One region of the Pantoea sp. X-Soil-ISGK-355 genome, then DNA from elsewhere that is predicted to be linked to it. Evidence: predicted binding sites of a transcription regulator. Region 1 holds the regulator's gene; each other region holds the start of a gene.
What was found. The regulator CRP, encoded in region 1, controls carbon source genes, mostly activating them, when cyclic AMP is high. The targets are predictions, from matches to a motif close to ATGTGANNNNNNTCACAT.
Positions count from the first base shown of each region.

Region 2: a site for CRP is predicted at 1,741-1,758, ahead of glpT (glycerol-3-phosphate transporter). Genes of this name have one in related genera too.
Region 3: a site for CRP is predicted at 2,654-2,671, ahead of AC6I8J_RS03460 (iron-containing alcohol dehydrogenase). Genes of this name have one in related genera too.
Region 4: a site for CRP is predicted at 2,120-2,137, ahead of deoC (deoxyribose-phosphate aldolase). Genes of this name have one in related genera too.

Region 1 covers NZ_AP035971.1:3,673,622-3,678,571, forward strand. Annotated here, with positions in the region: gene AC6I8J_RS16945 (YheU family protein) at 1-52, shown strand, start outside; gene AC6I8J_RS16950 (phosphoribulokinase) at 114-983, shown strand; gene AC6I8J_RS16955 (OsmC family protein) at 1,351-1,755, opposite strand; gene crp (cAMP-activated global transcriptional regulator CRP) at 2,059-2,691, shown strand; gene AC6I8J_RS16965 (YccS/YhfK family putative transporter) at 2,749-4,824, shown strand; gene argD (bifunctional acetylornithine/succinyldiaminopimelate transaminase) at 4,826-4,950, opposite strand, start outside.
Region 2 covers NZ_AP035971.1:215,074-220,023, reverse strand. Annotated here, with positions in the region: gene AC6I8J_RS00935 (YehS family protein) at 1-135, shown strand, start outside; gene AC6I8J_RS00930 (carboxylate/amino acid/amine transporter) at 647-1,510, opposite strand; gene glpT (glycerol-3-phosphate transporter) at 1,885-3,225, shown strand; gene yigL (sugar/pyridoxal phosphate phosphatase YigL) at 3,272-4,072, opposite strand; gene pldB (lysophospholipase L2) at 4,125-4,950, opposite strand, start outside.
Region 3 covers NZ_AP035971.1:803,400-808,349, forward strand. Annotated here, with positions in the region: gene AC6I8J_RS03450 (sodium:solute symporter family protein) at 1-419, opposite strand, end outside; gene AC6I8J_RS03455 (dihydrodipicolinate synthase family protein) at 499-1,383, opposite strand; gene AC6I8J_RS03460 (iron-containing alcohol dehydrogenase) at 1,395-2,543, opposite strand; gene dtnK (D-threonate kinase) at 2,731-3,990, shown strand; gene AC6I8J_RS03470 (D-threonate 4-phosphate dehydrogenase) at 3,983-4,950, shown strand, end outside.
Region 4 covers NZ_AP035971.1:3,395,271-3,400,220, reverse strand. Annotated here, with positions in the region: gene AC6I8J_RS15590 (DUF1328 domain-containing protein) at 1-26, shown strand, start outside; gene AC6I8J_RS15585 (patatin-like phospholipase family protein) at 248-1,300, shown strand; gene AC6I8J_RS15580 (TatD family hydrolase) at 1,297-2,094, shown strand; gene deoC (deoxyribose-phosphate aldolase) at 2,329-3,108, shown strand; gene deoA (thymidine phosphorylase) at 3,171-4,499, shown strand; gene deoB (phosphopentomutase) at 4,595-4,950, shown strand, end outside.

The DNA.
Region 1 (4,950 bases):
GGAACTGCATGAATCGGTCAATATCATGCCGCGTAAAGAATTTCGTGGCTGATGCACCCGGCACCCTTTCATGATAACAATGCTCATCGTCCGACCTCACAGGGAGCTTTTCTATGTCTGCACGTCATCCCATTATCGCGGTGACCGGTTCCAGCGGCGCAGGAACCACCACCACCAGCCTGGCGTTCCGCAAAATTTTTCAGCAGCTTGACCTGCATGCGGCGGAGCTGGAAGGTGACAGTTTTCACCGCTTTACCCGCCCTGAAATGGATATGGCGATTCGTAAGGCACGCGATCTGGGACGTCATGTCAGCTACTTTGGCCCGGAAGCCAATGACTTTGGCCTGCTGGAGCAGAGCTTTAAAGAGTATGGTCTCAGCGGGGAGGGGCAGTCGCGTAAATATCTGCACACTTACGATGAGGCGGTGCCGTGGAATCAGGTGCCCGGCACTTTTACACCCTGGCAGCCGCTACCGCAGAACACCGATATTCTTTTTTATGAAGGATTGCATGGCGGTGTGGTGACAGCGCAGCACAACGTGGCGGAACAGGTCGATCTGCTGGTGGGCGTGGTACCGATTGTTAACCTGGAGTGGATTCAGAAGCTGGTACGCGACACTGGCGAGCGCGGTCATTCACGTGAAGCCGTAATGGATTCCGTGGTGCGCTCAATGGAAGATTACATCAACTACATCACACCGCAGTTTTCACGCACCCATATCAACTTTCAGCGCGTTCCAACCATCGATACCTCCAACCCGTTCGCAGCCCGCGCCATTCCGTCACTGGATGAGAGTTTTGTGGTGATCCACTTTCAGGCGCTGGAAGATATCGACTTCCCCTACCTGCTGGCAATGCTGCAGGGCTCGTTTATCTCGCACATCAATACGCTGGTGGTGCCCGGCGGCAAAATGGGTCTGGCGATGGAGTTGATCATGGGTCCGCTGGTGAAGCGGCTGATGGAAGGTAAGCGGATAGAGTAAGAGGTCAAAAGGGCCTTTCCAGACTAATGCCAATGCAGGATCAATCTGACAGCAGCGAAAATGCTTAACACGCAGGGAACCGGGTCAGAAAAGGAAAGCGTCCCGCGCCAGGGACGGCGCGGGACGAGCGGCCAGGGATTGGCTTAAGCGACTTTCCGATCTGACCCGGTTCCCAGCGCAGGCACAGTATCAACGCGGATTCCCTATGCAGGCACAATCTGACAGCGGACCGACACAAACCGCTCTGACCCTGTTCACAACGCAGGCACAATCTCAAAGCGGATTTCCGGACCAGGCACAGTCTTAAAGCAACCTGCATCAGATACTGGAAGTGAAGTTAGCAGGTCTGCAATAACCCCTGCGGCTACTAAAGTTCGATCACTTCATAGCTATGCGTAATGTTGACGCCTTTACCCAGCATGATGGCCACCGAGCAATATTTTTCAGCCGAAAGATCGACCGCGCGTGAGACCGCTTTATCCTGGAGCGCTTTGCCACTCACGATAAAATGCAGGTTGATGTGCGTAAAGATTCGCGGCGCCTCTTCACGACGTTCTGAGGTCAGTTTTACTTCACAATCAGCCACATCGTTGCGGCCTTTTTGCAGAATTGATACCACGTCAATCGCGCTGCATCCACCTGCCGCCATCAGCACCATTTCCATTGGGCTGGGCGCTTTATCACCTGAATTGCCATCCATCAGTATCTGATGGCCGGATGAGGATTCTCCAAGGAATGTCAGCCCTTCTACCCATTTCACTCTTGCCTGCATGATTTTTGCTCCGGAATACGCTGTTTTGTCGCCAGAGTACGCTTTCGCCTGGTAAACAGCAATCCAGAGAAATCCGCCTGTAGCTGAAGCGAGACAACAGAAGACAGTCGGCAAAAGCTGTGCTACAAACAGTGCTGAAAATATTTTTCGTCACCCGATGGCGAAGCCGGGAAGAATGATGCGCACTGCGCCTGATGCGGCCCGAATAATTTCCTGAAAAGGAAACGCTTGAAGCTTTCACCGCCTGACAGGGAAAACTGCCCCCTGTATTTTGGGCACGATTACAACAGAGGATAATAGCGAATGGTTCTCGGCAAACCGCAAACAGACCCTACACTCGAATGGTTCCTGTCCCATTGCCATATTCACAAGTATCCATCCAAAAGTACGCTGATTCACCAAGGTGAAAAAGCAGAAACGCTTTACTACATCGTGAAAGGTTCCGTCGCGGTTCTGATTAAAGATGAAGAAGGCAAAGAGATGATTCTTTCCTACCTGAATCAGGGCGATTTTATTGGTGAGCTTGGCCTGTTCGAAGAAGGTCAGGAACGCAGCGCCTGGGTACGTGCGAAAAGCGCGTGCGAAGTGGCGGAGATTTCTTACAAGAAATTCCGTCAGTTGATCCAGGTTAACCCCGATATCCTGATGCGACTCTCATCGCAGATGGCGCGTCGCCTGCAGGTGACGTCTGAAAAAGTGGGTAACCTCGCTTTCCTCGACGTTACCGGCCGCATTGCACAGACTCTGCTTAACCTGGCGAAGCAGCCAGATGCCATGACGCATCCCGACGGCATGCAAATTAAAATCACTCGTCAGGAAATTGGTCAGATTGTGGGTTGTTCACGTGAAACCGTGGGCCGTATTTTGAAGATGCTGGAAGATCAGAACCTGATCTCCGCACACGGCAAAACCATCGTCGTTTACGGCACCCGCTAATTCCTGTCATCCACGGCGTGATGGCAACATCACGCCGTTATTGTTTGTGTTGGGCCGATGTGGCGTCGAATCATTTACCATCCTGAAGTCAATTATGCCTTGCGGCAAACGCTGGTGCTCTGTCTGCCGGTGGCGCTGGGCTGGCTGGCTGGCGACCTGCAAAAAGGTCTGCTGTTCTCATTAGTGCCCGCCTGCTGCAATATCGCCGGTCTCGATACGCCGCATAAACGCTTTTTCAAACGTCTGATTGTGGGCGGTAGCCTGTTTGCCCTCGGCAGCTTTCTGATCCAGTGGCTCACCCTGCATGCGATTCCACTGCCGCTGATCCTCTTCGCTATGCCTTTGCTGCTCGGCGTCACGGGTGAGATCAGCCCGCTGCATGGCCGTCTGCTGCCCGGCACCCTGATTGCCGCCATCTTTACCCTGAGCCTGATTGGCCGCATGCCCATCTATGTCACCCCGCTGCTCTATATCGGCGGCACGCTGTGGTACGGGCTGTTTAACTGGTTCTGGTTCTGGCTGTGGAAAGAGCAGCCAATGCGCGAAAGCCTGAGCCTGATCTACCGCGAGCTGGCTAACTACTGCGACGCGAAATACACCCTGCTGACGCAGCTGACCGATCCGGAAAAGGCGCTGCCGCCACTGCTGGCCCGTCAGCAGAAAGTGGTCGATCTGATTAACACCTGTTATCAGCAGATGCATATGCTGTCGGCAAGCCGCGATCACAGCCATAAAAGGCTGACGCGCGCTTTCCAGGTGGCCCTCGATCTGCAGGAGCATATCTCGGTCAGCCTGCATCGGCCGGAAGAAGTCCAGAAGCTGGTGGAGCAAAGCCATGCTGAAGCGGTGATCCGCTGGAATGCCAAAACCATCTCGGCCCGGCTGCGGGTGCTGGCAGATAACATTCTTTATCACCAGTTACCCGACCGCTTTGCGATGGATAAACAGCTCGGCGCACTGGAGAAAATTGCCCATCAGCATCCCGATAATCCGGTGGGTAACTTCTGCCTTTATCACTTCAACCGCATTGCGCGGGTGCTACGCACCCAGAAACCGCTTTACCAGCGCGATCTGATGGCAGACCGCCAGCGCCGCCTGCCGCTGTTACCGGCGCTGCGCAGTTATCTCTCGTTTCGCTCGTCGTCGCTGCGCACGGCGGGTCGCTTTGCGGTGATGCTGATGCTGGGCAGCGCGCTGGCGCTGTTCTTCAACATCCCTAAACCCTACTGGATCCTGATGACCATTATGTTCGTCAGCCAGAACGGCTACAGCGCCACCCGCGTCCGTATCCAGCACCGGGCGCTGGGCACCTTTGCCGGCCTGGTCATCGCGGCCGCTACGCTGCGGCTCGCGGTACCGGAGTCACTGGTGCTGCTGATCATGCTGGCGATAACCTTTATCAGCTATCGCTTTACCCGCCAGTTCTATGGCTGGTCGATGATTGGCTTTACGGTCACGGCAGTTTACTCGCTGCAACTGCTGTCACTGAATGGCGCGCAGTTTCTGCTGCCGCGATTGATGGATACGCTGATGGGCTGTCTGATCGCCTTTGGTGGGATGCTGTGGCTGTGGCCGCAGTGGCAGAGCGGCTTACTACGGCAGAACGCCCACGACGCGCTGGAAACCTATCAGGATGCGCTGCGGCTGTTACTGGGCGACGAACAGTCGCCAGAGAAACTGGCTTATCAGCGCGTGAAGGTTAATCAGGCGCACAATGCGCTGTTTAACTCACTGAATCAGGCAATGCAGGAACCCGCGTTCAACTCCCGTTACCTGAGTGATATGCGGCTCTGGGTCACCCACAGTCAGTTTATTGTCGAGCATATCAATGCGATAACGATTCTGGCGCGCGAGCACACTATGCTGACCGCCTCGCTGGCTCAACGCTATCTGCAATCCTGCGAAATTGCGCTGCAGCGGTGTCAGCAGCGGCTGGAATATGATGGTGAAAGCTCACAGGTGAATCTGCTGGATGACCTGGAAAACATCAGTGAGGGACCGATTACTGTGGTGGAGCAGCATGTGCGGCGCATTCTCGATCATCTGAGCGTGATGTACACCATTTCATCGCTGGCGTGGAACCAGCGACCGCAACATGGCCGCTGGCTGATCAGACGCTTACGTAAAAACTAAGCTAGCCGTTAAGCACTTTGCCGACGGCGGTGGCGAAGCGGCTCATGCCCTCTTCAATGTCGGCCGGTTCGATGATCAGCGACGGGGCAAAACGCATCACATCGGTGCCAGCTACCAGCACCATCA
Region 2 (4,950 bases), 3.5 Mb from region 1:
TCACAGGCTGAGATTGGTGCGATTTTCCGCAAACCTGATCATAAGAACTACCGCGAATGCGGCGATCAGATTCTGCGTAACTTCCTGAAAGGGCTGGCGATGATTCAGCGCCCTAAGAGTGAGAAGCCTGCTTAACGTCTGTGGCTGATCGCTTCGGGTACCTGCGTGGTCAGAAGTGGCGCATCTGATCGCAAAGAAAGCCTGCATCCATGCAGCACGCCCTCGCCATCCCTGGCTCGGACGCTTTGCTCCTCAGTTGCGCCACCTCTTCCCTCAAGCTTCTTCATGGCTTTTTAATCAGCAACACCAGGCCAGCTCTGGGGAGTGAAAGCGGGTCATCGGTGGAGCGTTCGTCGCAGGGGGAAAAAGCGCCGGGGGCATTTCTGAACCATCCTGTAAGATTCCTTCGCGATCGCATACGCCAGCTCCATCGCGAATGCTCTACGTTTCAGCGACCCATCCCCTCCTTCATATTCGCTCTGAGCCCCTGGTTCTACTGCGATGATGCTGTTAAGTCTCCAGGGCTGGCGCGTCTGAAGAGCGAAGCGTCCGGGCCAGGAATGGCCCGGCCGATCCACAGGGATGTGAGATTCCTTCGCGATCGGACGCGCCAGCCCGGGAGGCCGCACCCATGCAACAGGCCTGTTTATGACAGGTCACCGCGCCCCACCACCCAGCGCTTATGCACCCACAGCGAGGCAAGAATCACCAGCGCGCCCGCAATAAAGCTCGGCCAGTGCGGTTTTTCCTGCCAGATAGCCAGATTCACCAGCAGCCCGGCAGGCACGTGCATGTTATTCATAATGCCCAGCGTACCGGCATCAACCTGCGTCGCACCGTAGTTCCACATAAAATAGCCGAGACCGGAAGCCGCAACGCCCAGCCAGACCAGAATGCCCCACTGCAATGAGGTGGTCGGCAATTTCTGCGGATTGCCCCAGGCACACCAGGCGATCACCGCAATCAACACCGCCCCCAGGTAGAACCAGGAGAAGGCCGTGTGCTGCGGCATCGGACGGGTCTCCTGCAGACGTTTATAGCCCACCATGCCAGCCGCGAAGCAGATGTTTGCCAGTTGCACTAACAGCAGACCGAACCAGAAATGATCGCTGACTTTGTCATAGCGAATAATGGCCGCGCCAGCCACCGCCAGCAGCGCACTAAAGATATAGCCGATGCGCAGTGGACGACGGCTGATCAGATCGTAAATCAGCGTCACATAAAGCGGCGTCATCACCGTAAACAGCAGGAATTCTGACACGCTAAGGTAGAGATAGGCTTCGAAGCTCAGCAGATACATCACCCCCAGTTGCAGCATCCCCACCAGCATATAAAGCAGCAGCGTTGAAAGGCGATGACCACGCCAGCGCAGGAAAGGCAAAAACACCAGCGCAGCCAGCGCCAGCCGCATCAGCACAGAGAACCAGCTATCCACCTGGCCAGCGAGATATTCGCCAATCAGGCTGAACGAAAATGCCCACAGAATGGTGGTAATAATCAATAAAAACACGGCGACGACCCCGAAATTAACAGGCCGTCAGTGTAAACAATGTGCCGCCGTCAGGCTGTGAAATCTGGTTGACATCTGATTATAAACCAGGCAATTAAAAAGCCTCCCGGACAGCCTGCTTACACTTCCTGACATAAAAGTCGAAAGAATAGGTTTTCAGCCACATAAAATGCGCGAAATGATCCATCAGATGATCGCTTCCGCTCCTCATTGTAATAAAACTGTAACAAATGTGTCATTCATCACAGTAACGTTGCGCAACTAACACTATTCTTTGCGCGAAATGGAACATTATGCATCCATTTTGTTCTGCACTTTCCTGCTCCAACCTGCCGGGAGTTAAAAACCATAATGTGCCCTGGAGGGCCTCACTGATGCTGAGCATTTTTAAACCTGCACCACGTCAGCCTCAGGTGGCGGAGGATCACGTTGATCCGCTCTACCGTCGTCTGCGCTGGCAAATTTTCATCGGGATCTTCTTTGGTTACGCCGCCTACTATCTGGTCAGAAAAAACTTCGCACTCGCCATGCCCTATCTGGTGGAGCAGGGTTTTTCACGTGGCGATCTCGGTTTTGCCCTGTCCGGCATCTCCATTGCCTACGGCTTTTCAAAATTCATCATGGGATCGGTCTCTGACCGCTCAAACCCGCGCGTCTTCTTACCGGCAGGCCTGATTCTGGCCGCAGCTGTGATGCTGATCATGGGATTCGTCCCCTGGGCGACCTCCAGCATCATGGTGATGTTTGTGCTGCTGTTTATCTGCGGCTGGTTCCAGGGCATGGGCTGGCCTCCGTGTGGACGAACCATGGTTCACTGGTGGTCGCAGAAGGAGCGAGGAAGGATTGTCTCGGTCTGGAACTGTGCGCATAACGTGGGCGGCGGTATTCCGCCTCTGCTGTTCCTGCTCGGTATGGCGTGGTTCAACGACTGGAAAGCGGCACTTTACATGCCCGCGTTTGGCGCGATTGCCATTGCGATTCTGGCCTTTGCGCTAATGCGCGACACGCCGCAATCCTGTGGTCTGCCACCGATTGAAGAGTACAAAAACGACTATCCGCCCGACTACGATGCCAGTCACGAAGAGGAGCTGACGGCAAAACAGATCTTCATGAAGTATGTGCTGCCGAACAAGCTGCTGTGGTACATCGCGCTGGCCAACGTGTTTGTCTATCTGCTGCGCTACGGCATCCTCGACTGGTCACCAACCTATCTGCGCGAAGTCAAACACTTCACGCTGGATAAGTCGTCGTGGGCCTACTTCCTCTATGAATATGCGGGGATTCCGGGAACGCTGCTGTGTGGCTGGATGTCGGACAAAGTGTTTCGCGGTAATCGCGGTGCGACCGGGGTGTTCTTTATGACGCTGGTGACCATCGCGACCGTGATCTACTGGCTCAACCCCGCGGGCAATCCTGGCGTCGACATGGCCTGCATGATCGTGATTGGCTTCCTGATCTACGGTCCGGTGATGCTGATTGGTCTGCATGCGCTGGAACTGGCACCGAAAAAAGCGGCGGGGACAGCGGCGGGCTTCACCGGCCTGTTCGGCTACCTCGGCGGTTCGGTCGCGGCCAGCGCCATTGTCGGTTATACCGTCGATTACTTCGGCTGGGATGGCGGCTTCATGGTGATGATTGCGGGCTGTGTGCTGGCGGTTATTCTGCTGTTACTGACCATGGTCAGCGAACACAATCACAAAAAGACCCCTGCCTGACGGCAATAAAAAAGGGCCGGATACCGGCCCTTTTTACGCTAACGGCTTAAGCCAGATAGAGCGTGCGCAACGTCTGCGGCACCGCATCATCAGCATTTGAACCGATCACATCCAGCTCCGGCAGCGTATCTTTCAACCGTTGATGGGCGTTCTGCATGATATAGCCCTTACCTGCCATGCTCAGCATCTCCACATCATTCATACCGTCGCCGAAGGCAATGCAGCTTTCCAGTGAATGGCCCAGCGTTTTCGCAACCGCTTCCAGCGCATGGCCTTTCGACACGCCGCCCGCCATGACTTCCAGACAGGTTGGCAGCGAGAAACTGACGTTAACCCGATCGCCCCAGCGCGCTTCAATTGCCTGCTCCATGGGGATCAGATGCTCAGGGTTTTCGCAGGTGAAAAAGACCTTGCTGATGTTGCTGGTTGGCAGCAGACCTGGCTCGTAGACCTGATAGTTGAACACGGACTCGCGGAAATAGTCCTGCTCAGCCGGACTTGAACGGCTGACAAACCACTCATCGTCGCGGTAAACGTGGGTCAGAATATCGCTGTGATGATATTGCAGGCCAAACAGGTCGCTGGCGATATCCTCATCCAGATTATGACTGAACACCAGCTCGCCCTCTGCATTGTGCACGCGCGCACCGTTTGAGGTAATCATATAGGCCGGAATCGCCAGGCTGTCGCGCATCTGTCCGACATCGATATGATGACGACCGGTGGCGAAGACAAAGTGAATATCCTTAGCGACCAGCTGCTGCAGCGTTTCACGTGCAAAAGGGGTCAGGCGATGTTCGGGAGAAAGCAGCGTGCCATCCAGATCGGATGCAACGATGTGATACATGAAAACCTCGGGTATCTGGTTCTGCCGGTTTTTACCGGTCGGATAAATAACGTCAGTGATGCGATGAAAAAAAGTCGACCACTGCATTGAGTGCTTCGGCACGCATCTCATCTTTTTCAAACAGGATCTCGTGACGCGCGCCGTCGATCACCCGTGGTTTATTACCTTCACACGGATGACCCGCAGCAGCCATCGCGGCACAAAACAGGTCCTGCGAACGATTGTCGACCACCCGATCATCGCTGGCCTGTAACAACAGCAGCGGCGTCGTAATCTTATCAACCTGACTGATGATGTTGCGCCCCGCATGGATGCCTTCACGTACCCAATGGTAGGTCGGCCCACCCACACGAATCGCCGGATCGTCCGCATAAAAACGCAGGTTACGCCGGTAACGCTCGGCGCTATGGGTCAGCCGGTTAATGCCAAACGGATGCGCGCGCCAGCGTCCGGTGCCGAGCGCATAGCCATCGCGTAAGGCTGGACGTTTCTCCGCCCAGTCCAGGATCCGATGGGCCAGAAAAGAGGGCAGCGGTAAGGCGATGCCAAACATGGGTGCCACCAGCGCCACTGCATGAAATGCCTGCGGCTGACGCGCCAGAAACAGCGTTAAGATTGCGCCACCCATTGAGTGAGCCAGCGCATAGCGCTGCTGGTAGTGACCGCTGACAATCTCTTTCAGATAGAGCGTTTCAAGATCGTCCACGTAATGCGTAAATTCCGCCACGTGACCACGGTGTGAATCTTCCAGCAGGCGATCGGAACGCCCCTGACCGCGATGATCGAGGATCACCACATCAAATCCGCAGTGAAAAAGATCGTACGCCAGCTCAGGATATTTTATGTAACTCTCGATGCGTCCCGGCACAATCAGGATC
Region 3 (4,950 bases), 2.9 Mb from region 1:
TAGTTCCCGACGTTCACCAGCAGCAGCGCATAGATCATGATCAGCGAGATAATGTTCCTGGTCGAACGGCCATATTTCTCGGCGATAGCACCAGAGATCGTGATCTTCCCGGTGTTATAAATGCGTTTGACCAGAATCAGGCCAAACAGCGGAAAACCTATCGCGGCACCGATGACCGACCAGGAAGCGGCGAAGCCATCCTCAAAGGCTGCCTGCGCCGTGCCGATGGTCGATTTTGCCCCGATATACTCTGACATCAGCATGATGCCGACGATAAAGGCCGGCATGGCGCGGGAGCCTTCCATAAAGTCGCCGCTGGTTTTACTGCGTAAGCGCCATGTCAGCCAGGTGGTGAACAGGATATAGGCGACCACCATGCCGACGATCAGTAAGGTGCTCTCAGTTGAGAATGCTTTCATCGTAACCTCAATTGTTCTGGCAGATGGCGACCATCAGGTTCGTTCTCATCTGACCGATAGGGTGCAAAGGCGATGGACGTTATTGCAGGTAGTGGTTCACAATTTGACGGATCTGCTGCTGTTCGTCGGCGCTGAACTGCACCGCATAGCGGCTTTCACCCACTTCAAAGCCCTGCAGGCTGACCGCTTTTTTCACGGCGGCCGGTGAGAAACCGATGCTGTACAGCGCGGTGCGCAGGCCGGTAACGTTCTCCTGTGCCTGATGCGAACCGGCAATGTCACCGGCACTGAAGCGCGCCCAGATGGCGTTAATTGCTTCCGGTGCCACGTTTGCCAGCCCGGAAATGGAGGCGGAGCAGCCATCAACGAATCCCTGATGAATCAGCGAGTCAGGGCCGTTTAGCACATCAAAGCCCTCACAGTCGGCGGTAGCCTGCAGAAAGCCGCTCAGACTTTCATAGCTGCCTGCGGAGTCTTTAATGCCGATGATGTTCGGGTGCGCGGCCAGCGTACGAACGGTCTCTGGCTGCAGGGTATTGCCGGTTCGCGCCGGAATGTTGTAGAGGAACAGCGGCACCGTCAGCGCGTCAGCCACGCGCTGATAGTGGTCGATCAGCTCCTGCTGCTTCAGCGGCACAAACCATGGCGTGATCGCCGAGACGGCATCCACGCCAAGGCGGGCGATCTGTTTGCCGAGCCGGATCGTTTCACGGGTCGAAATCTCGCCGATATGCGCCACGACGGCCGCACGGCCATTGACTTCATCGACGCAGGTGGTGGTAACGGCAATCTTCTCCTGCTCGTTCAGCACAAAGAACTCGCCGTTGGTGCCGCCACAGAAGATGCCGTTTCCGGCGTTGATCTGGCGTCTGACCTGCTCAAGCTGCCTTACCGGGTCAAAGGCACCTTCACGGTCAAAGGTGGTGACGATGGCGGTCAGTACGCCGTTGATTTTCTTATTCATGACAATCCTCATTACGCCTGGCAGGAAGGGAACAGCGTCAGGTAGACGGCGCGCACATCATCGGCGGTGACCGCCATCGGCACGTTTTTCATGAGGCGCTGCACGTCGAGTGCCGCTTCCACTAAATAAGGCAGGTGATCCGGGCCGATGCCCAGCGCTTCCAGGCTGGCAGGCAACTGCAGCCGCGCAACCAGCGCGGTGAAGTAGTCGACCAGCGCGTGTGATTTCTCTTCATCGCTTAAACGGACGTCAGCGTCGGGCAGCAGGTCATAGGCCTGAGCGAATTTGCTCACTGCGGCCGGACGGACAAAGCGCATGCAGGGGGCCAGCAGAATGGCGTTGGCAACGCCGTGTGGCAGGTGATATTTGCCGCCAAGCGGATAGGACATCGCATGCACCAGATGCGTCCCGGCATGGGCAATCGATGCGCCGCCATAATAAGAGGCCCAGAGCATCTCCAGCCGTGCCTGCAGATTCTCCGGCTCGCGCAGCGTGGTTTCGAGATTCGCGAACAGCTTCTTCATCCCAATCAGCGCATAGTTGTCGCTGACCGGATTGGCAACGTTGGCGGTGAAGCACTCAATCAGGTGACACAGGGCATCAATGCCGGTAGACGAGGCGATGTGCGGCGGCATGCTGGTGGTGAGTTCCGGCACCAGCGCCACCACATCGGGCAGCATCACCGGTGAAATAATGCCGACTTTGGTCTCTTTCTCCGGGATCGCCAGAATCGCATTCGGGGTCGCTTCAGAGCCGGTGCCAGCAGTGGTCGGGATGAGCATTGAACGGGTGCGACGCTGCGGTTTTTCGCCTGCCAGCAGGGCGTCCAGCGACGGTGCGCCGTTGATGCACAGCACCGAGAGCAGCTTCGCCACATCCAGTACGCTGCCACCGCCGATGCCAATCACCATGTCGGCCTGGCGCTGCGAGAGCGTTTCTATAATCGCGGCCACATCATGCTGGCTCGGTTCAGGTGGAACGCTGTTGACCACGCTGATACGCGGGATCTGATCCCGGAGTTGCCCCATCAGCGCCTGTACCGCCGGAATCGCCTCAATGTTCCGGTCAGTGACCACGACTGCCGTCGCTATCCCATCCAGCAGATAGCGCATGTCGTTTAACGCCTGATAACCGCTGATCACCGTGCTGTTAATGTTCATTTCATACCCTTATTTCTGTCATGTCTGAGCAGATGATTAATTTTGCTCAGCGCAATGCGATGTCAGTCACTCTCTGTGGCTAATTTTATAAGGCATATCGATTTCGATTAATTTGAACTTGCTCACATATAATCAATCATGATTGAATATAATCAAATGCAGCGGCAATAGCCTGACAGGAGTGAGGATGGGCTCATCAGTATGGAAAACCCCGGTGCTGGTTATCGCCGATGACTTTACCGGTGCCAACGATGCAGGTAGTGGACTGGCACAGGCCGGTGCCCGTGTAAATGTGCTGTTCGGCTCCGCAGCAACGTTACCCGACGAGGCGGCGGATGTACTGGTAATCAGCACCGACAGCCGGGCTGTCAGTGCCACTCAGGCTGCAGAGCGCGTTACGCAGGTGGTGCAGCATTACGCGGCACAGCTTCAGCAGGGCTGGCTGTTTAAAAAGATAGACTCCACGCTGCGCGGCAATATCGGGGCTGAAACGGTGGCGGCACTGCGCGCCAGCGGCAAAAGGCTGGCGCTGGTGGCACCGGCCGTACCGCGTCTGGGCCGCACCACACGTGAGGGCAGCGTGTGGGTCAATCAGCGGTTACTGACAGACACCGAATTTGCCAGCGATCCTAAAACCCCGATCCGCAGCGCCCGCGTCATTCATCAGATGCAGATCGACGGCATGGAGATCGATCTCGCGACGCTGCATAGCGATCGGCTTGATGCTGTGTTAGCCGAAGCAGATGGCGTCGTGGTAGTGGATGCCGAAACGGAGGCCGACCTGGCGCGACTGATAACCGCTGCGTCGCGGCTGAGTGAGACGCCCCTGCTGGTCGGGGCCGCCGGATTAAGCGATGCGCTGGGCGCTGCGCTCTCCGTTCGCCCGTCGCAACCTGTGCTGGCGATGGTGGGATCGATGAGTCGTCAGGCAGAGCAGCAGATCGCCGCGCTGCGTACTCAGCGCGCCGTTGAGGTCGTCGATGTCGATATCCGTCAGCTGTTTCAGCAGTCCGCCTGGCCTGAGCGGGATCGCTGGATCGAACAGGCGGCCACCGCACTGCGTGCCGGTCGCCATACGGTGATCCGCACCTGCCAGCATGCATCCCAGCGGCACGAGATCGAGGATCTTTGCCAGCAGCACCGCGTGACGCGCCAGCAGCTGGGTGAGGCGATCTGTCAGCTGCTAGGCGAAATCACCCTGAGTCTGTGTCGGGCACGGCTGCCGCATGCGCTCTATCTGTCAGGCGGCGACGTGGCGATTGCCGTCGCGCAGGCGCTGGGGGCCAGCGGCTTTAAAATTCAGGGTCTGGTGGCGGGCTGTGTGCCGCACGGGGTCCTGCTTAACAGTGAATTTACTCTGCCGGTGATGACCAAAGCGGGTGGCTTTGGTGATGAAAATACCCTGGTAGCAGCCATTAGTTTTATTGAGGAGAAGTCGAGTGAGTAAAATTATTGCGATCACCATGGGCGATCCGGCGGGCATCAGCCCGGAAATCATCATCAAAGCGCTCTCTGAAGGTGAGCTGAATGGCATCCCTGCCGTGGTGATTGGCTGTGCCAGTACGCTGCGCCGCATTATGGCGATGAACATCACCCCACAGGCCGAGCTGCGGGTGCTGGATCGGGTAGCCGAGGCGCGCTTTGCGCCCGGCATTATCAATGTGATCGATGAGCCGCTGGCCGATCCCGACGCGCTGAAACCTGGCGTGGTACAGAAAGAGGCGGGTGATCTGGCGTGGCGCTGCGTGAAGCGTGCCACCGAACTGGCACTGGCCGGTGACGTGCATGCGATTGCTACCGCGCCGCTGAATAAAGAGGCGATGCACGCGGCGGGCCACCTCTACCCGGGTCACACCGAACTGCTGGCGCATCTTACCGACACCAAAGATTACGCTATGGTGCTCTATACCGATAAGCTCAAGGTGATTCATGTCACGACCCATATTGCGCTGCGTAAGTTCCTCGATACGCTCAACCAGACACGCATCAAAACGGTGATTGGTATGGCGGACACCTTCCTGCGTCGTGTCGGTTACAGCGCACCACGCATCGCCGTCGCGGGTGTCAATCCGCACGCCGGTGAGAACGGGCTGTTTGGCGATGAGGAGATCACCACCGTTGCTCCCGCGATTGAAGCGATGAAAGCGGAGGGGATTGATGTCTCCGGGCCTTGCCCGCCGGACACGGTATTCCTGCAGTGCCAGGATGGACGCTATGACATGGTGGTGGCGATGTACCACGATCAGGGACACATCCCGCTTAAACTGCTGGGCTTCTATGATGGCGTGAACATTACCGCAGGCCTGCCGTTTATCCGCACCTCTGCTGACCACGGCACGGCATTTGATATCGCCTGGACAGGTAAAGCGAAGTCTGACAGCATGGCGATCTCGATTAAACTCGCGAT
Region 4 (4,950 bases), 280 kb from region 1:
TGTTTACCGGCCGTAAAAAGCTTTAGCCGATGAGTCCTGCAGCGTAATGCAACGCAAAGCATAGAGCGGAGACCAGTCATCTGTAGCGACTGACGTGAAGAGAGGGACACCTTCACATCGCTGCGATGGCAAGCCAGTTCAGCTGGCCTGCCGGTTAAAGGAATAGATGACTGGTTCTCCGGAATGCTGCTGTCTTTAACGGATCCCTCCTCCAGCATACCCGGAACCCTTTTTTGAGGTTCGCACAGTGGGTATACGCATTCCCGTCACACTCGGCGCCATTGAACCTCTGGCCCTGACACCCTTTAAAGCTCAGAAAATTGCCCTGGTCTGTGAAGGCGGCGGTCAGCGCGGCATTTTCACCGCAGGGGTACTGGACGAATTTCAGCGCGCCCGATTCAATCCTTTTCAGCTGATGCTTGGCACCTCTGCCGGTGCACAAAATCTCTCTGCCTTTGTGTGTGGTCAGCCCGGCTACGCCCGTCGCGTGATTACCCGCTATACCACCAGTAAACTCTTTTTTGATCCGCTGCGTTTTGTGCGCGGAGGCAATCTGATCGACCTCGACTGGCTGATCGATATCACCCGCAGTGAATTTCCGCTGGCGATGAGCAGTGCAGAACAGCTGTTCTCCAGCGGTCGCGAGTTTTATATGTGCGCCTGCCGCAGCGACGACTATTCGCCCGGCTACTTTACGCCCACCGCCGACAACTGGCTGGATCTGATCAAAGCTTCCAGTGCGATTCCCGGTTTCTACCGGCTGGGCGTCAATCTGGAAGGGATCAGCTATCTTGATGGTGGCATCAGCGATGCGATTCCGGTGCGCGAAGCAGCACGTCGCGGTGCGGATACGATTGTGGTGATCCGCACAGTGCCATCGCAGATGTTCTACACCCCAAAATGGTTTAAACGCATGGAGCGCTGGCTCAGTACTGGCGCGCTGCAGCCGATGATCAACGTGCTGAACAAGCATGAGCAGAGCTATCGGGAAATTCAGCAGTTTATTGAGAATCCTCCCGACGATTTGCGCATTATCGAAATTTTTCCGCCGCACGTGCTGGCCAGCAGTGCCCTGGGCAGCCGGGTAGCCGCGCTGAATCAGGATTATCATCTGGGACGGCGCTGTGGTCGCTATTTCCTCGCCACGCTAGGCCAGTGGCTGAGCGATGCTGAACCGATGATGTCAGCGCGCATCGTCACCCCGCCTGCGCCGGTCGCCAATGCACCGGATACCCGATTGATTATCACGCCGCCGCTGGCGGACAATGATGCGGATTACGACAAAGGATCGCTGGCATGACGTTTATCGATACGCACTGTCATTTCGACTTTCCGCCTTTCGAAGGGGATGTTGCCGCCAGCCTGGCGCGCGCCGCGGAAGCGGGCGTGGAGAAGATTATCATCCCGGCAATTGATGCCAGCCGGTTTGAGCGCGTCTGCGCACTGGCTGCTGAACACCCGCCGCTTTACGCGGCGCTGGGCCTCCACCCTATCGTCATTGAAAATCACCTTGAGGCGCATCTTGAGCAGCTGGAAACCTTACTGCAACAGCGGCCACGTAAGCTGGTGGCGATCGGCGAGATCGGGCTGGATCTCTATCGCGACAATCCGCAGTTTGATAAGCAGCAACGCTTTCTTGAAGCACAGCTGAAGCTGGCGAAACAGTATCAGCTGCCGGTAATCCTGCATTCGCGGCGCACCCATGACAAGCTGGCGCAGATTCTGCGTCGTCTCGATCTGCCGCGCCGTGGTGTGGTGCACGGTTTTGCAGGCAGCCTGCAGCAGGCGCAGGCCTTTATTAAGCTGGGTTATGCGATTGGCATTGGCGGGACCATTACCTATGAACGCGCCAGCAAAACCCGTCAGACCGTAGCACAGCTGCCGCTCTCTTCGCTGCTGCTGGAAACCGATGCACCCGATATGCCACTGCAGGGCTTTCAGGGCCAGCCAAACCGCCCGGAACGGGCGCGTCAGGTGTGGGAAGTACTCTGCAGCCTGCGAGAAGAGTCACCCGAAGAGATTGCCGATGCGCTGTGGCACAACAGTCAGCAGCTGTTCCGGCTCGATCCTGCTTTCCCGGCGCTGCGTAACTGACCGGATCTGCCTCATCAGCGCTTAAATGTGATAATAGTAACATTGGGCCGGCTAGCGTATAATGGCCATCAAACGCTGTTATCTGCGATTTAAGTCACAATGATTGTGATGCAATTGCACCAATTTCTTATCCCTATGTGACTACTGGCACATATCAGGCCGCTTCTGAGTGTTATTATTATAACATTCCGCCGGCAAGCCGGTGGGTTGCACCCCGATCCTTTGGAGAGCCTCATGACCGATATTAAACCTCTTGCCCTGCGCGCCCTGAAACTGATGGATTTAACCACCCTGAATGACGACGACACCGACGCAAAAGTGATCGCTCTCTGTCATCAGGCTAAATCCCCGGCAGGCAACACCGCCGCCATCTGTATCTATCCGCGCTTTATTCCGATTGCGCGTAAAACGCTGCGCGAGCAGGGTACGCCGGAGATCCGCATCGCCACGGTGACCAACTTCCCGCACGGCAATGACGACATCGATATTGCACTGGCAGAAACCCGTGCCGCCATCGCCTACGGTGCGGATGAAGTGGATGTGGTGTTCCCGTACCGCGCGCTGATCGCCGGTAACAGCCAGGTTGGTTTCGATCTGGTAAAAGCCTGTAAAACCGCCTGCGCTGAAGCGGACGTGCTGCTGAAAGTCATCATCGAAACCGGTGAGCTGAAGGAAGAAGCGCTGATCCGTCAGGCTTCTGAGATTGCCATCGATGCAGGTGCTGACTTCATTAAAACCTCCACCGGTAAAGTACCGGTTAACGCCACGCCGGAAGTGGCGCAGATCATGATGAATGTGATCCGTGACAAAGGCGTCAGCCAGCAGGTTGGTTTTAAACCGGCGGGCGGCGTGCGCACCGCTGAAGATGCCGCGATCTATCTGCAGATGGCAGAAGAGACGCTGGGTGCTGACTGGGCTGATGCGCGCCATTTCCGCTTTGGTGCATCAAGCCTGCTGGCGAGCCTGCTCAACACCCTGGGTCATGACAGCGACACCAGCAAAGCGGGTTACTGATCCCTCAGGCGGTCGCTGACCGCCTGTTCTCCATCCTGATTTCCCTGAACCAGGGGGCTACTTTGTTCCTGCCACAAGAAATTATTCGAAAGAAACGTGACGGCCAGGCGCTGACTGAAGAGGAGATTCGCTTCTTCATTAACGGCGTGCGTGATAACACCGTCTCGGAAGGTCAGATTGCCGCGCTGGCAATGACCATCTGGTTCCATGATATGACGCTGCCGGAGCGGGTTGCGCTGACGATGGCGATGCGTGATTCCGGTACGGTACTTAACTGGAAATCACTCAACCTCAACGGGCCGGTGGTGGATAAGCACTCGACCGGCGGCGTTGGTGATGTGACATCGCTGATGTTAGGGCCGATGGTCGCCGCCTGTGGCGGATATGTGCCGATGATCTCCGGTCGTGGCCTGGGTCATACCGGCGGTACGCTGGATAAACTGGAAGCGATTCCGGGCTTCGATATTTTCCCCAGTGATGACCGTTTCCGCGACATCATCAAGCAGGTCGGTGTGGCGATTATCGGCCAGACCAGCTCGCTGGCGCCGGCAGATAAGCGTTTCTACGCCACGCGTGACATCACCGCCACCGTCGATTCTATTCCGCTAATCACCGCCTCGATTCTGGCCAAGAAGCTGGCAGAAGGGCTGGATGCACTGGTGATGGATGTCAAAGTGGGTTCCGGCGCATTTATGCCAACCTATGAAGCATCAGAAAGTCTGGCGCAGTCGATTGTTGGCGTCGCCAATGGCGCAGGCTGCCAGACCACTGCACTGCTGACGGATATGAATCAGGTACTTGCCTCGTCAGCCGGTAACGCGCTGGAAGTGCGCGAAGCGGTCCGCTTCCTGACCGGTGAACAGCGGAATCCGCGCCTGTTGGACGTGACGCTGGCGCTCTGTAGCGAAATGCTGATCTCCGGCAAACTCGCCGCCAGCGACACCGACGCGCGTCAGAAACTGATGACAGTGCTGGATAACGGCAAAGCAGCCGAGGTGTTTGGTCGCATGGTCGCTGCCCAGCAGGGACCTGCCGATTTCGTTGAACGCTACGACGCTTATCTGCCCGCGCCAATGCTGAGCAAACCGGTCTATGCCGACCAGCCAGGCATCGTCAGCAGCATGGATACCCGTGCGCTGGGTCTGGCGGTGGTGGCGATGGGCGGCGGACGTCAGCGCGCCAGCGACAGCATCGATTACAGCGTTGGCTTCAGCGAAATGATCACCCTGGGCGAACGTGCCGATGCACAACGTCCGCTGGCGGTCATTCACGCCAGCAGCGAAGACAAATGGCAGCAGGCCGCCGCAGCGGTTAAAGCTGCGCTGGTGCTCGGGGATTCCGCCCCGGCTGAGACGCCGGTTGTCTATCGCCGTGTGAGCGATCTCAGCTAACTGACCAGTAACCGGTGCCAGCCACGATGCATTCGGGTATACTGATCTGATCGCTTTTTTTTGACTTGTCACGCGCCAATGCGCAGGAGACTTGCATGAAACGTGCTTTTATTATGGTTCTCGATTCCTTTGGAATTGGCTCCAGTAAAGATGCCGATAAATTCGGCGACGCAGGTTCAGATACCCTGGGTCATATCGCCGAAGCCTGTTTTAACGGTGAAGCAGACAAGGGACGTAAAGGTCCATTGCATCTGCCTAATCTCACCGCGCTGGGGCTGGGTAAAGCCGCCGAGCTGTCGACCGGCCGCTTCCCGGCGGGTCTGGATCCTGAGGCAAAAATCACCGGCGCGTACGCTTACGCCAGTGAGCTTTCGTCAGGTAAAGATACGCCGTCAGGCCACTGGGAGATCGCCGGTGTGCCGGTGCTGTTTGACTGGGGCTACTTCAGCGA